Regions from separate parts of the Bacillus sp. V2I10 genome, predicted to be linked through region 2. Evidence: predicted binding sites of a transcription regulator. Region 2 holds the regulator's gene; the other holds the start of a gene.
What was found. The regulator LexA, encoded in region 2, represses DNA repair genes until DNA is damaged. The targets are predictions, from matches to a motif close to CGAACATATGTTCG.

Region 1 (8,574 bases), 1.6 Mb from region 2:
GGCATCATCGGGCAGCTGATCAGTTCGGCCCTTGAAGCAGCTTTCAATTGGGCTGCGGTGTTTTATTTTTTTGCAGGCATGTATGCTGTTGTTACAGTTGGGATGGTATTTTTAATTGAGGAAAAAAAGAGGGGAACTGTACAAAAAAAATTCTTCTCTTCTTTAGGTTCTATTCTTCAAAACAAAAAATTGCTGTTATGTTATCTCCTTACATTCGTAATGCTTATGTCTTTTGTCGCTTACTATGAAGGGATTCACAGAGAATACGGCGGAACTGTTTCAAATGAGGCTTTGTTTTGGAGCAAAGCAGCAGGATTAACCGGGGTATTCTTCTCGCTCATCAGTGTTAAGTTGATTATAAAATACGGGAAACTGACTATTGTCAGGTATGCATTGATTGGAATGATCCTTTCATTTATCTTTACATTTTCAAGCACGAACCTTTACATGTCAGCTGGACTTTCTGTCTTATACACAGCATCGCTTTCTGTTTGTATACCTGCGGTCATTTCACTTATCGGCGAATACGGAGGCCGTGACAGTGCAACTGCCGTATCCCTCTATTCATTTCTGCTTTTAGCCGGTGCAAGCTTAGGCCCTTTAATTGCTGGCATCTTCTCTTTTCATGAAATTCTGTTTATATTCTCAGTCTTATACAGCATAGCCGTTCTTTTTACAATCAGAAAATAGGTTCACTCTTTCACTTTCCCGATCACATCATCCTGGCTGATCAATCCGAATTGGCGGCTGTCACGGCTTACGAGACGATTATCCCCCAAAACAAAAAGATAGCCTTCTGGAATTGTTTTTCTTCCGGTGATTTCTTTTAATGTAAAGTTCCCTGTTAATTTGCCGAAAGGAGTCCCTTTTTTCTGCGACTTCAAATATGGTTCTTCCATAGCTTTGCCATTGACGAACAGCTTATCGTTTTTATATTCGAGTTCATCCCCGGGCAAACCGATCACTCTTTTGATATAAGCATCTTCTCCGCCCGGTGCTTTAAACACAACGATATCAAAACGCTTGAAATCAAACAGGCGGTGATTTACCTTATTTATGGACAGCAGATGTCCGGCTGTTAAAGTGGGCTGCATGGAAACACCCTCTACCTTGTAATCAACGAAAACGAGATTTTTTATGGTAATAATGAGCAAGAAAGTGATGACAGTTGAAAAAAACCAGTATCTTTTTCTCATCTTAACTCCCCCGTAAATTTAATGATCTCTTTTCTTCTCAAGCATTTTTACATTCAGGCGCTTTTCGAGCTGCTTGCCGATGAACCACAATAAAAAAATCACAACAACGGCAATGACCGTTCTTTCAGGCTGCGTTATCATAGCCCGCAAATCGTAGCCGATGAAACTGATCAAAAAGATCATCACAAACTTTCCGGAGAGCACAGCCAAACTGAATTGCCAAATACTCACCTTGGACAGTCCTGCTACGATATTAACTGCTGCAGAGGGCGTAAACGGGAAGCAAAGCAGTAAAAACAAAGGACCAAACCCGTGCCTCTCAAGCCACCCCATCATTCTCTGCACAGTCGCGTTCCGGCTGAAAATCCTGAAGAACCTCTCCTGTCCGTATTTACGTATGATCAAAAACAAGATGATTGCCCCAAGACAGCTGCCAATCCAAGAATAAATAAAACCAAACCACAGACCAAACGAATTGGCATTGGCTACAACAAAAACCACTAACGGCAAAAACGGCAGAAATGCTTCAAGCAAAGGCAGGCCTATGCCGAGCAGCGGGCCAAACGAACGGTAATCTTTGAAAAATTCCATCATTCTTTCCATTGTAAAATAATCCAGAAACGCCTCGAGTTCCATGCGGTAAGCTCCTTATATCTTTATCTATGCTATTATTTTACACGTTTGTGTAAAGACTTTAAACATAGAGGGGTATATTGCGGTGCGAGGCATGCATAAAACAGTCTTGCATTTCATAAGCTGATAAAGTAAAATAAAATCGAACATACGTTCTTTTTATAATGTTGAAGCGAGGTTTTTTTGATGACGAGAATTCCCTCAGACCTTCGAGATGCAATTGAAATGTCCATTTACCTCCCGATGACCATTTCCATATTCAACCGGGACTTATCTATCATTGAACAAAGTCCATTCAAGCTTAAACAGCCCTATCTTAACATCGTGGAAGAATCACTCAAGCTTGCACAAAAGGATCTGACAGTCGTACGCCATGAACTGAAAAAAAACAGCATTAAAGTCAGCCAGGTACAAAGAGATGAAGCATTTACCATGTATTCATTCATCTTTAAAGGCTACGAGGAGCAGCACAATTATTTTAATCCCCGAATACGCAATAAAGTATGCGAACTGATGGAGGATTATTTATTTAAAGTCATAAAAAAGTAATTAGTGCTTGTTCAGCTCACGAATGATTTGTTCGTAGATGAGGTTTGTCTGCTTTTCCTTTGGAAACAGCAGCAGGTTCATTTTACGATGCTCTTCTTCGATACGGGCTGTAATGATCGTGCGCAGCTGTGCTGTCCGGTATAATTGATTTTCAAAAGAAGTTGAAGATACTGAAATCGTCTCACTGCTCCCATTTGTAAAGAAGATTTCTGTATTATCAAAATCAGCAGCTGCATATTGAAGAATGTGTGCATGCGAAATCCATGCGCATTGTCTTCTTGAAGAAGAAGACGTTGGAAAGAAAAACATATAATTCCCCGGATCAATGACAATCGGAGGTTTATGTGTAATCCCCATTAGATCTTTCGTGCCGGCTTTGCGGCCTTCATAACTGGAACCGAAATAAGAGCAGCTGCGGTTTACAATATCCTGAGGACTGAGCTTCACAAACAGCTCTTTCTCTACCTCAATCACTTTCGAATACAGCCTTCCTCTGTGCACCTCAGGCAAGATCGCCATCGTAAATCTGTTTGCTATGTAGTTATCTAAATACTCTTCTTGCTCATTTCCCAAAAGTTTTCACCTCTTCAATTATATAGGATTATAGAACTATTTTTAATCTAGCATATTCACCCCTTTTTTTCTACAATTTTACAATATTTTAACAAGGTGAGGAAATAAATATAGAGGGAAACAAAGTTATGTTGAAACTTGATGCTCCCTATTATGTTTTCTTGATTTCTGGTAAGCTGCGCTTTCTGCAGCAGATATCATACCTCCAATGAAAAGCAAAATGGACGACATGATAAAGACGGCCCTAAGGTCCGCTTGTCTGGCAACATAGCCTGCTGCTATCGGTCCTGCCACAATTCCGATTGAATAGATGGATTGATAGAATCCCATTGCCGTTTTGGATCCCGCTTTATGGTTTGTTTTGCTGACTTGGTCCAAGAGAACAGGAAAGATAAAACCAAGGGACAAACCTAATAAAGTGTGCAAAAAACAGTAAACAGCCCAATTGTTTGTGCCTCCCATCAGTAATAGGGATAAAGCTCCTAAAACAAAGCAAATGAACATTATTAAAAAGGGGTTAGAGAAGGATCTTTTTTTCAAAGCAAGCACAACAGGAGCAAGGACGTGCGGTAACATAAAAGCGATGACAAGCAGCATTATGGCTGCAGAGTGATCATTCAGGTCATTAAAATAGACGGATGAAAAACCAAAAATAGTTGTAAAGAGAACCGCGTGGGACAAGAGGGATAAAAGACTTAGTGACCACAATTTCCGCTCTTTCACCACATGCCTGACAATTTGGTCACCCTGTTTAGCTTCCCCTGTTTTATTGTCTGTCTCCACCGAGTCAGCACTAGACAGGGATAGGACAAGGATGAGTCCGATTAAAGCAAAAATCCCACCGATCCAGAATAAGCTTGTAAAGCCTAGAACATCAGCAATCCAGCCGCTGATTGCCATGCTGATCAATTGAGAAGCTACAGTCATTGATTGTAAAATGCCCATTGCTTTTAGTGATCGGCTTTCATCAAAAGAAGAACTATACCAAATGGTCAGGACTACCCACATGGCAGCTGTAACACCCGCAAGAAACCGTCCGAAAAAGATTGGCATAAAGTCGTTCGTCAAGGCTAGCAGGATTGCGCTAATGAATGAAACTGCAAACCCGAAGGCCACCAATAACTTACTGCTGATTTTATATTTATCCGCCGCGATGCCTAATGGGAATCTGATGATTATTTGCATGATCCCATAGCTGCCCATGATTATTCCTGAGGCATAATATCCCATATCTAATACATCCAAATAAATACTGAATGTTGGGATATAAATATACATCGAAAACCAAAAGCAAAAAACAATACTGAGAAAAACGATATGGAAATTCTGAGGCTGCCGCATTTTATCCTTGATCACCCTAAAACACCTTCCTTCTTCCCCTATTCCATCCCTTGGAAATTCCATGTGCTAAAGCTGATATATCTGTTTAATGTTAAAAGTCAGAAAAACCTGCACGCTTTTCGAATGCATGCAGGCGAGGAGTATTTATTTTTCCGGCCAGATTTTTGCATCGGGCGCAAGCAGCCATTTATGTTCCTCTTCCATGATTCGTTCTGTCCATGGACTGTTTTCCAGATGGCGAATCATCCAGCAGAAATACATAGCATATCCCGGTGCAGTCGCTTGAGGGTGATCAAGGTCACCTGGAATCGTAATAAAACTGTTGTGCTCAACGCGGTATGCTTCCGGTCCGACCATTGCACATCCAAAGCCTTGAGGTTTATCAAAACGGTAATAGTACACTTCTGGCTGAGCATGATGGTGAGGCGGATAGCTAGACCATCGGCCTGGATAGGAAATGACTTCTCCTATAACAAGATTCGAATAAGGAGCACTATTATAATCAAAAATAGTCCGGATGACACGTTCTGCTGTTCCGTTCCAGACGCCTTCTCCGGCGATCGCGCTCTTGCAATCCTTCGGCGTGTATAATTTCGCTTCAAATATACGATCATTGTCTGTTTTTTGGACTAGCACTTCGCTTGCTGAAAGCGCCGTAATCGTTACATCTACACCTTTAGGAACATGAAGACACCAAGGATCTTCTTCAAAAACGCTATCACGCTTCATTTCCTTTGTCTTCCCACTCCATTCTATTTGAACGGCACCTTCAAGAAGCAGTATCGCTGTTTCTTGAATACTGTCGCTTAGCGTTTTCGATTTACCAGCCTGCATGGCATAAATACCGATATCCTGCATCATATCGCTGTGTTTGCCGTCGCCTTTTGTCATTTCCGTATACCCTTCTGTTAATTCACCTAATTTTTCATACATGTACAGTTCCTCCTTCGATTTAGGGCACGCCCTGCACTTTGAAACATGCGCATATGACGCTTCACATTCTCAGCAGCCGCCACTATTATACGTTCATGATAAGTAAAGTAATTATGGAAAGGTGCTAAGGGTACTTCCCCGTTCACCATGTCAATCACATGGTTAAACGTTGATGTGGCCACATTGATTTTACGGATTCCTCGGGTAATACAGGTGCGGAAATCTTTCTCAGAAATGCCTGATCCGCCGTGCAGTACTAGCGGAATATCCACTTCCTGATTAATTTCCTCTAGACGGTCTTTACTAAAGTCATATTCGGCCTCCTTTAAATCCCGCTCATTTCACGAATATACTGGCGTGCTTTCACTGCATTCTCAAAAGGATTGGCAACTGCTGGGTCCTGCTCAGCCTCAACGACAAACCATCCTTTATATTCAGCTGCACTCAACGCTTCAAACACTGGCTTGAAGTCGATTAAACCATCTCCCGGCACTGTAAATACGCCTGCTTTGACAGCCTGTAAAAAGCTCAGCTTTTCTTCACGCACTTTTTTAACAATATCGGCTCGTACATCTTTTAAGTGAACATGATGAATGCGATCCATATAGGTGCTTAAAACGGTAAGATGGTCTTCCCCTGAGAATACAAGGTGCCCTGTATCATAAAGAAGCGAAACCTTTTCAGGATCCGTTCCAGTCATTAACCGGGCAATTTCTTCTGTCGTCTGAATACCAGTACCCATGTGATGATGGTAGACAATTTTCATTCCTTTTTCCGCTGCGAGATCTCCAAGATGATGCAAACCTTCCAATAGCAGCGTCCATTCGTTTTCTGTGAAGACTGGCTTATGATCAAACAGCGATGAATCCATTTGTCCTTGGATGCTGTTGCCTTGTTCAGATACCACAATCACTTTTGCACCCATCTCAAATAAAAAGTCACGGTGTTCTTTAAACGCATCCGCTGTTTCTTCAAATGGTTTTAATGTTAAAAAGGAGCTGAACCATGCGCTGGCAATTTCTAAACCGCGTAAAGACAATGCCTTTTTTAGTACCTTTGTGTCACGCGGATATTTATTTCCTACTTCACTTCCTGTAAATCCGGATAGCGCCATTTCACTAATACATTGCTCGAATGTCACTTCACTGCCAAGCTCAGGCATATCATCATTTGTCCAGCCGATTGGTGCAATAGCTAATTTCACTTGATTGGTTTTAAACATTGCTGTTCCCTCCGTCAATAAGCACGCGCTTTTTCAAGATTAGTTTCCTTGTTTTTAAATGCAGTCTTGATGCTTTCTTTTTCAGAAACTTGAGCTAAACCAACATGCCACCATGAATCGTAACCGTGTGTCATCGTTTTTGGAAGCACTTTAATGTCGATCAGTGTACTTACTGTTTGCTTTTTCGAGTCAATGACGGCTGCATGAAGTTCATCCATAGTTCTGACGGAGTATGTTTTAACACCATAGCCTTCTGCGGCTTTTGCATAGTCAATAGCCATGACCGGACCATCCATTTTTCCCGTTTCAGGGTTTCTTTTTCGAAATTCTGTACCAAAGCTGCCCATTCCGTTTTCCATCTGCAAATTGTTAATGCAGCCAAAACCTGAATTATCAAACAGGACAACATTTATTTTCTTCCCTTCCTGCAGGGATGTGACAAGCTCACTATGAAGCATCAAATAGCTGCCATCACCAGTCATCGCGTATACTTCCCGGTCCGGCTCGGCAAGCTTAACTCCTAGAGCTCCAGCTATTTCGTAGCCCATGCATGAGTAGCCATATTCCATGTGATAGGTGTTGCGTGTTCTGGAAACCCACATACGCTGCATGTCGCCTGGCAGACTGCCGGCTGCCCCAACCACAATCGCATTATCAGCCACCATTTCATTTAATGCTCCAAGCACACTTGTCTGTGTCAATTCAGTGCCAAGCGCTTCTTTATATTCAGGCAGCTTTTCATCGAGGTGACCAGCTATTTCCGGTGTGAAGTGATCGCCATAAGCAACACCGTATAAGCGGTTCAATTCAATCTGCCAGCCTTGCTTCACATCTTCAATTTCATTTTCATAAGCAGAACGATAGTCTCCTAGTTTAGCTGCAATGGCTTCAAGTCCGGCTTTTGCATCAGCGACTACTTTTACTGCATCAAGTTTTGCTGCATGGAATTCTGAAACGTTTATCGTAAGTACGTCAGCCTTTCCAAACAACTGCTTAGACGCTGTTGTAAAATCAGTAAAACGCGTACCGACCCCAATAATCAGGTCTGCTTCTTTTGCCAGTGTGTTAGCAGCCGAGTTACCAGTTACGCCGAGTCCGCCCAAATTGAGCGGATGATTACTTTCCACACCGCTTTTGCCAGCCTGGGTTTCACCAAATGGGATATGAAACGTTTCTGCAAATTTCACTAAAGTGTCAGCTGCTTCAGAATAACGGACGCCTCCGCCCAAAATCAGCAATGGCTTTTTCTTTAACTGAATAAGTTTCACGGCATCCTGCACACTTTCAGCAGATGGAAGCCTGCGGTCAATCCGATGAATACGTTTTTTGAAAAAGCTTTGAGGGAAATCCCATGCCTCGCCCTGTACATCCTGCGGAAGTGCAATCGTGACAGCGCCTGTATCTGCTGCATTCGTCAATACACGCATCGCATTCAGCATCGCAGACATAAGCTGTTCTGGCCGGCTGACGCGATCCCAATATTTACTTACAGTCCGGAATGCATCATTTGTTGAAATGGATAAATCGTGGGTTTGTTCGATCTGCTGAAGCACTGGATCTGGCTGGCGTGTTGCGAAAACATCACCGGGTAATAATAGAACCGGAATATTATTCGCTGTAGCAGCAGCGGCAGAAGTGACCATGTTTGCTGCTCCAGGTCCAACAGATGAAGTGCATGCCATGATCTGTTTCCGATGTTTCTGTTTAGCAAACGCCATCGCAGCATTAGCCATTCCCTGTTCATTTCGTCCCTGATATACTTCCAATTCTCCTGGATTTTCTTCTAGTGCCTGGCCAAGTCCAAGCACATTCCCGTGGCCGAAAATAGTAAAAATCCCTTTAATAAAACGTTCCTGTTTTCCATCAAATTCTATATACTGTTCATTTAAAAATTTCACGAGTGCCTGTGCAGTTGTCAATTGTATCGTATCCACTGATAACTCTCCTCTCTCATTAAGAAACACACATGATTTGTCTGAAAAAGAATATTTCCTGAAACCTTCCTAGTGCAAAATGAAAAAGGGAAGCGGCACTCGGTCCCACCACTTCCCTTTAATCCTTACTTCACGAAACGAGCTGTAACCATTTTCTTTCTTGTGTAAAATTCGACACCATCCGTACCATTTG
Region 2 (8,574 bases):
AACAAAGAGGCTAGAACATTTCGTGATTTAATTCAGCCGCTTTTAGGTGGTTATGCTGCGCACTTTCTTGACTGGATATATTGGAAAATGTGGGTGTTAAATATAGCAGCAGAATCAGTGGTAGCCGCTATTTTTTTGCAGTACTGGCTTCCGGACATTCCGGTTTGGATACTGGCTTTAATTGTTTCTGCCATTGTTACCCTTGTAAACTTATTTTCAGTAAAGCTATTTGCAGAAACAGAGTATTGGCTTGCCCTGTTAAAAATCAGTGCAATTGTATTATTTATCATATTTGGCTTAATCATTTTATTAGTACCGTTTCAAGACCATGCTGCAACAGGATTTTCTCATCTTACAAAGCATGGCGGATTTTTCCCTAATGGTATACATGGATTGATTATGGCTATGCTGGTGGTTATTTATTCATACGGCGGTACTGAAATGATAGGCGTTACTTTGGCAGAGGTAAAAAATCCAGAAAAGGTTATACCGAAAGCTGTAAGAGGCACATTGACACGGATTATTTCTTTTTATATTTTACCGTTTTTCGTTATTGTGAGCCTGATCCCCTGGAATCAAGTGAATGGCGTTCCGGAGAGCCCGTTTGTGACGGTGTTTAAAATGATAGGAATTCCATATGCGGATCACATTATGAACGCCATTATATTGTTAGCTATTATTTCTTCTATGAATTCCGGACTATATGCATCGTCGCGTGTACTATATACACAAGCGGTGGATGGACGTATTCCAAAACTATTCGCAAAATTGTCTAAAAGGCAGGTGCCTGTTTATTCGATACTGGCTTGTTCATCTTCGCTGTATGTAGGGGTGCTTATTTCTCTATTTGCTGGGAGCAAGACTTTTAATTATTTAATGGGTTCTCTTGGATATACAGTTTTATGTATTTGGATTATTATTGCGATGGCGCATTTGAAATCTCGCACAAATCAGACACAGCAAGTCAGCTATAATGTTCGCTTTTTTCCTTACACGACTTGGATAGCTCTATTGGCGCTGCTTGCTATATTGATTGGTGTAATTGCGACTACTTCTATTATTGTAACGACTATCACAATCTTAATTTATTTATTCATTACAGCGGCTTACTTTGGAGTCCGTTCACGTTTTGCCAGAAGACAAGCTGCATGATTTTCCTTTTATTAAAGAGAGACACTGCTTATTAAAGAAGCGGTGTCTTTTATTTATATTTTTTGCACTATGAAATAATTTTTAAGTGCATCTATAATTAACGACGTTAAATATCTTTTAAGTAGGAAACTATGAAATCTTTAGAACGAATCATTTGATTTGTGGAAACACTGTTGAGTAAAAAAAGTTGTTTATAAAATAAAAAAGCGTTTAAAAATTGCGTGCCATGAAGTACTGTTGACTGACAATAAAGATGTTTAATTACAAATAAAGTCGTTACATTTTGTTCGGGCCAGTGTGTAAATCAACAAGATGCTTGTTTTAATAGAAGGTTAGAAGTTTAAAGATGAGTAAGTTCATACAGGTAAAAAGAAGGTTTAGACATTCAAACCGTGCAATAACTATTCTATGTGTTTGAACGGTTTTTTCTAATTTCTACATATAAAGTTGCTTTAGGAACACTAGTGAGTTTAACAATGTCTTTCATACTTAATCCATTCGTGTTTCTACTATTATATAATCGTTATATCTCTCTCAAACTGCGCAAAAAGAACTTAAAACATTAATACTCCCCAGTTTTAATTTACTGACGGTATGAAATTCCAATTCATACCGTCTTTTTTTAACAAATATTTTGCTGTTCTATCCATTTAACGTAGTAGAAAAGCTAAAAAATTTATTTTCAATCGATCAATTAATACTAGAAGGTGAAGGAGGGGGCTTTTATTAAGTAATATAGAAAAAAAGCCTCGGCATTACTCAGTCGAGGTTTTCAGATTTTCCCTTATCAAAGTAGTCTTTAAGCAGTCTCATAATTGCTATCCCCGCAAGCACACTTCCCACAGCAATACCTGATAAAGCGACAACGAGCGATATATATTCAAAAACAGAATAACCGGCAAGCTTGCTCCACTCAATTTTCCCCCGCCAGTCTTCAATCACCAGATTCATTCCGTAAATACCGGAGATAACGGTATAAGTCGTTAAGATCAGCAAAAGAGAATTATGACGTTTGCTTGCAAGTTTTTCCTGATTTTGATAAAGACTGTCCATCGTGTTTATTACCTCTTTGTAAAGAGTTTCAATTTTAAAGCGATCTTTCATCATAACAGAAAGCTCTTGTCCTTCAGTCCGGCTGCTGATTTCAGAAAAAATATATTTGGCGGTAAAATTGGCGATCGATCGAATCAGTTTGTCCATTTTTTCTTGTTTTTGGTCAATATAGAGCTGTGAATAGCTGTATGAAAGCTTTAAAAGGACAATTTTATAAAATAAGTGCAGAATCAAGTTGTAATAAAGCTGGCCATACATTTCTTCAGCAATGAGTTTTTCATTTTTGGTGTCTCTGCTGATGCAAGTAAATGTATGGTCGCTGATAATATGAAAACTATCCGGGGACCATCTGTCATAAACATGATCATTTACGTATTTTTCGATATACTTTTGATTGCTTGCAGAGGTGTATGGCTGTTTTTTTTCTTTATATCCATTCATATGTCCGATTCTGAATAAATCGTTATTTGTTATTTGATCATCTGGAGCAGCCGTTAAAAAACTGGATACGAACATCCTTTCATCAATAAAATAAGGGAGGCTGCCCAGATAAGCTGATTGATCATTCTCGCTTTTTTCTATGAAGGGGACGATGAAAGGGCAAAGGTCCTGGAAGATAAAATCCTGTGTCTTGTCAAAACGCTTTTCTCCATTATAGAGAACAGTACCTTTTTCTTCTGTAATTGAGGGCTCTAGAACGCGAAAATGATCCATAAAATCCAGTGCATCACTTAAAGAGATATCTCCATTGGTATTAAAAGGGTCTGTTCGAATCGTTACCATGCCGATAGAGAAAGGACAAAGGTAGATATCAATTGAATGAACTTTCATAGAAAATGAATTGTGCACAGTCTCAAGTCTGCAAGTCAAATTTAAAGGCTTTGAATAACGGTTTATGGCTTTTTCTTTATATTTGTCAGGGAATAAGATTTGTTCTATGTAGGGCATAAAATAATGATTTAAACATTTATGCGGGATATCAATGCTCTCCCCGTAATATATATTTTGCTGATTAACATTTTCAATTGAAAAAAATTCAAACCCGTTGGCTAAGAGCTTCTCAGTTAACTCCTTAATGCCGTCATGAGCCCAAGAAAAGGGAAATATGAATTGGCAATTGGTTCGCAGAATGGTTATTTCATCATAGTTAATTTTGGGATTCATAGGTTACCTCTTCTAAGTTTTATCAACTATTATATTCCCTTTGCTGGAGCGTATAAAACCAAAAAATAAAGATCTTTGCTTAGCAGCAAAGATCTTTAATGAATATTCCGGTAAACCCCAATGACTTTCCCTAAAATCGTAACATTTCGCAGAATAATAGGATCCATAGTTGAATTTTCAGGCTGAAGGCGAATGAAGTCTTTTTCTTTAAAGAAACGTTTTACTGTTGCTTCATCATCTTCTGTCATGGCTACTACGATATCTCCATTATTTGCCGTCTTCTGCTGTTTAACGATAACCATATCCCCGTCCAGAATTCCTGCTTCTATCATACTGTCTCCCATAATTTCGAGCATGAATACTTGATCATCTGCTGCTGCAAACGTATCAGGAAGCGGAAAATATTCCTCAACATTTTCGATGGCTGTTATGGGAGATCCCGCTGTAACCTTACCGATAATCGGAACATTAATAACATTTGATCTTGGAATATGTGAAGTCTCTTCTTCTAAAATTTCAATGGCTCTGGGCTTAGTTGGATCGCGTCTGATTAGTCCCTTGCTCTCTAGTCTGGCCAGATGGCCGTGTACAGTTGAACTAGAAGCAAGGCCGACAGCTTCGCCAATTTCGCGAACAGAAGGCGGATAACCTTTTTTTTGAACTTCTAATTTGATGAAGTTTAAGATATCCTGCTGTCTTTTTGATAATTTTGTCATCTTTTGCACCTCGCGTCCTGTAATTTATGTTGATTATAGCATGTTTTTCTTGTGCATACAAACATAAGTTCGAGAAATCCGTTGACAGAAACGTTTGTTCTCATTATACTGAAAATATCAAAAGTACGAACAAACATTCTATTTCGAGGTGGGGATTATGTTGAAAGAATCATTTTCTTATTTACTCTCATTTTTTATCGTCGTTATTGTCGCTGTCTTTGCTTTGTCTTATACTGGTGAAAAAGACAGAATGGATCACTACGTAAATATAGAAGTTACTGAAGGGGACAGCATCTGGAGCATTGCTGACCAATTTAAAGATCATCACAATCTTTCTAAGACAGATTTTGTCGAGTGGGTACAGGAAAAAAACGGCATGGAGACAGCAGTCATTAAACCTGGTGAACAAGTCTTTATACCAATAGAGAAAACAGCCTATTATGAGGTCAATCAAATAGCCAGCAAGAAATAGGGAAGTGAGAACACTGAACGCCATCATCTATTGCAGAGTCAGCACAGTGAAAGAAGAACAGGAAACATCTCTTTTAAGACAGAAGGAAGAGCTTATAAATCTTTCTGAGCAGCACAGCATGAATATTGTAAAAGTGATTGAAGAGCAGGCCAGCGGCTACGATATAGAGAGAGACGGAATATTTGAACTGTTTGACTGCATCAAAAATCAGCAGGTGGATGCAATCCTGATCCAGGATGAAACAAGGCTTGGGAGGGGAAACGCCAGAATTGCAGTCATTCATTTTCTGCTTAAAGAGGGATTAACACTTTATTCCGTCACGCATAACGGCAGGCTTCTGCTCTCAGAAGCTGATTCCATGGTACTTGAAATCGTCAGCATTGTTGAAGAATATCAGAGAAAAATTCACAATCTGAAAATCAAAAGAGGCATGCAGCGTGCGGTCAAAAATGGGTTTAAGCCTCAAAATAACCTGTCTAATATTCATGGGAGCCCCGGAAAGGACAAGAAAGAGCTTCCTGTATCAGAAATTGTCCGCTTAAAACAAAACAAACTGACCTTTGCAGAAATTGCTGCTACTTTAAGAGGTTTTGGACATGATGTTTCAAAGGCAACGGTACATAGAAGATATCAGGAATATATAAAACAATCAGGAGACCAATAAGTTGTCTTTTACAGTCATTTTTAGTACGATAGCATAGTGAAATCTACAAAAAGGAGTTACCATCATGCTTTCAAAAGAAAAAATGGCTAGAATCAATGAGCTTTCAAAAAAGGCTAAATCAAGCGCTTTGTCACCTGAAGAACTAGCAGAACAGCAGAGCCTGAGACAGGAATACCTGCATGTGTTTCGCGGTTCTATGAAAAATACATTAAAAGGCGTTACGATCCTCGACCCAAACGGTACGGATGTAACACCTCAAAAACTAAAAGATGAGAAGAAGCGAAACCTTCATTAATAAGAGGAATACGTCAATTTGTGATGTATTCCTTTTCAATTTGCACATAATACATTAGAATAGTTTCTTACACATCTTAATGGACTATTACATTTCATGATTAATGGTTGTATCATAAAGTGTGTACCGCTATGATAAGAAAGTAGAATGTTATTTCTGAAAGGATGATCAAATTATGTCACATTCAATTCAAGACTTATCTATTGCTACGATTCGAACATTATCGATCGATGCAATCGAGAAAGCAAATTCAGGACATCCTGGAATGCCTATGGGGGCAGCTCCAATGGCCTACGCGCTTTGGACACAATATATGAATCATAATCCTAAAAACCCGGAATGGTTTAACCGTGACCGTTTTGTTTTATCAGCTGGTCATGGATCTATGCTGCTGTATAGTCTGCTTCATTTGTCAGGCTATGATCTATCTATGGAAGATCTTAAATCTTTCAGACAGTGGGGAAGTAAAACTCCAGGCCACCCTGAATTCCATCACACAGCTGGTGTTGATGCAACGACAGGTCCATTAGGCCAGGGAATCGGCATGGCTGTAGGAATGGCCATGGCAGAGCGCCATCTTGCACATACATACAATAAAGAATCATATCCTGTAGTAGACCATTACACATACGCTATTTGCGGAGATGGAGACTTAATGGAGGGTATCTCTTCTGAAGCAGCTTCTCTTGCAGGTCACCTGAAGCTTGGCAAATTAGTCGTATTATATGATTCAAATGATATTTCTCTTGATGGCGACTTAGATCGATCATTCTCTGAAAATGTTGAAGATCGTTTCAAATCTATCGGATGGCAGGTCATCCGTGTTGAAGACGGCAATAATTTAGAAGAGATTTCTAAAGCAATCGAAGCCGCTAAACAAGATGAAACTCATCCAACGTTAATTGAAGTGAAAACAACAATCGGCTACGGATCTCCAAATATGTCCGGAAAGTCTGACGTACATGGCAAGCCGCTTGGGATTGACGAAATTAAATTGACAAAAGAAGCTTATGCTTGGACATTTGAAGAAGACTTTTATGTTCCAGAAGAAGTTTATGCTCATTTCAAGGAATCTGCTGAACAATTCGGATCTAAGAAAGAGCAGGAATGGAATGATCTTTTCGAAAGCTATAAAAAAGAATATCCAGAGCTTGCAAAACAGCTGAACGCCGGAATCAATGGCGAATTGCTTGAAAACTGGGACGAGGCAGTACCGGTGTATGAAGAGGGAAAAGCTCTTGCATCACGTGCATCCTCAGGTGAGGTATTAAATGTACTGGCAAAAAATATTCCTTATATCTTTGGAGGATCAGCTGATTTAGCGGGTTCTAACAATACATCCATTAAAGGAGCTGCTGATTTCACAGCAGAAGATTACAGCGGCCGTAATATTTGGTTTGGTGTACGTGAATTTGCAATGGGTGCTGCATTAAATGGGATGGCTTTGCATGGCGGCCTGCGAGTATATGGAGGAACATTCTTTGTATTCTCAGATTACCTTCGTCCGGCAATCCGTTTAGCTGCACTTATGGGACTTCCTGTAACGTATGTATTTACACATGACAGCATTGCTGTTGGGGAAGATGGACCAACCCATGAGCCGATTGAACAGCTTCCATCTCTGCGTGCAATGCCTAATTTATCAGTAATCCGCCCGGCAGATGGTAATGAGACTGCTGCAGCATGGCGCATTGCATTAGAGTCAGAAACGTCACCAACTGCACTTGTACTGACAAGACAAAACTTAAAAACAATTAAAGGTACTTCTGAAACAGCTTATGATGGCGTTTCTAAGGGAGCTTACACGATTTCAGCAAGCAAAAAAGAAACAGCAGATGCCTTGTTATTAGCTACAGGTTCTGAAGTTGGCCTTGCGGTTGAAGCTCAGGATGCCCTGCTTAAAGAAGGTATAGATGTTGCTGTTGTCAGCATGCCATCATGGAACCGATTTGAAAGTCAATCAAAAGAGTACCGTGAATCCGTTCTTCCTAAGGCTGTTAAAAAACGTCTTGCGATTGAAATGGCAGCTCCACTGGGCTGGGAACGCTATACTGGAGATGAGGGCGATGTTCTTGCGATTAACCAGTTCGGCGCATCTGCACCTGGAAATAAAATTATGAAAGAGTATGGCTTTACTGTTGAAAACGTAATGGCAAGAGTAAAAGCGCTGCTTGAACAATAATCACCTCTGAGAGAGAACGATTTTGATCGTTCTCTCTTTTTCGACAAAAAAAGTGATGCATTTCTCTGTTATTTAGACAAATTTCTAATACTCTATTCTATTATAATTAACGATAACAGTTATTTCGGAGGGGTGGAAGAATGAGGCACTATTATGTCTATTTAATAGAAGAGGAATTTGCGAACCACTTTTTTGGCCGAGAAGCGAAACTGTTCCATCTTTTTCAGGAATATCTCCGGACAAGCCCTGAGCAGAAGGAATTTCATCACTTATACAAACAAATCAGATATGTAACTAAATCAATTTCAGCTGATTCAATGGATAATATGATTGAATCAAGTTTAATGAACCAATACAATTATGTTCATACTGAAGGTTATCACCGAATCGTCAGCGAATCGAAGCAGGGGAGTGCTATGCTGCAAGTAAGGGATCAATATATAGAAGTCACTTCTATTGGAAGTTTTGATATGGAAGCGATCTTTTTTGAAATACTGAGAAAAATTGACTCCTGTTTTTTAGCTATGGATTTTGAAGCAAAACGATACGGCTGGCTAAAACCGATAAAAGAAAGAAAATTTGTCTAAAAAGGCAGAAATTACGGAGTATTTGTTGTATAATATCCTATGGTTTAGTACACTGTAAAATAGACAACATGAAGGAGGAAATACGATGGATCTGTGGGTAGTCATTCTAGTAGGCGTTCTGGCATTACTTGCTGGAGTAGCACTAGGATTTTTCATTGCTCGCCAGTATATGATGAGTTACTTGAAGAAAAATCCGCCAATTAACGAGCAAATGTTAAAAATGATGATGATGCAAATGGGAATGAAACCATCTCAAAAGAAAATCAATCAAATGATGAAAATGATGAAC

Region 1: QFZ72_RS23840 (YhjD family protein) is a predicted target of LexA. The motif match lies at 1,973-1,986, and genes of this name have one in related genera.

Annotation. Positions count from the first base shown of each region.
Region 1 is NZ_JAUSYV010000001.1:4,700,280-4,708,853, forward strand. It holds gene QFZ72_RS23825 (MFS transporter) at 1-690, shown strand, start outside; gene lepB (signal peptidase I) at 693-1,196, opposite strand; gene QFZ72_RS23835 (TVP38/TMEM64 family protein) at 1,215-1,832, opposite strand; gene QFZ72_RS23840 (YhjD family protein) at 2,016-2,378, shown strand; gene QFZ72_RS23845 (competence protein ComK) at 2,379-2,951, opposite strand; gene QFZ72_RS23850 (MFS transporter) at 3,078-4,355, opposite strand; gene QFZ72_RS23855 (5-deoxy-glucuronate isomerase) at 4,437-5,225, opposite strand; partial or broken gene QFZ72_RS23860 (class II fructose-bisphosphate aldolase) at 5,210-5,521, opposite strand; gene iolE (myo-inosose-2 dehydratase) at 5,551-6,447, opposite strand; gene iolD (3D-(3,5/4)-trihydroxycyclohexane-1,2-dione acylhydrolase (decyclizing)) at 6,462-8,381, opposite strand; gene QFZ72_RS23875 (CoA-acylating methylmalonate-semialdehyde dehydrogenase) at 8,507-8,574, opposite strand, start outside.
Region 2 is NZ_JAUSYV010000001.1:3,059,834-3,068,407, reverse strand. It holds gene QFZ72_RS15500 (amino acid permease) at 1-1,152, shown strand, start outside; gene QFZ72_RS15495 (magnesium transporter CorA family protein) at 1,912-3,369, opposite strand; gene lexA (transcriptional repressor LexA) at 3,465-4,085, opposite strand; gene yneA (cell division suppressor protein YneA) at 4,246-4,557, shown strand; gene QFZ72_RS15480 (YneB family resolvase-like protein) at 4,571-5,221, shown strand; gene QFZ72_RS15475 (DUF896 domain-containing protein) at 5,286-5,516, shown strand; gene tkt (transketolase) at 5,692-7,698, shown strand; gene sirA (sporulation inhibitor of replication protein SirA) at 7,839-8,285, shown strand; gene QFZ72_RS15460 (YneF family protein) at 8,371-8,574, shown strand, end outside.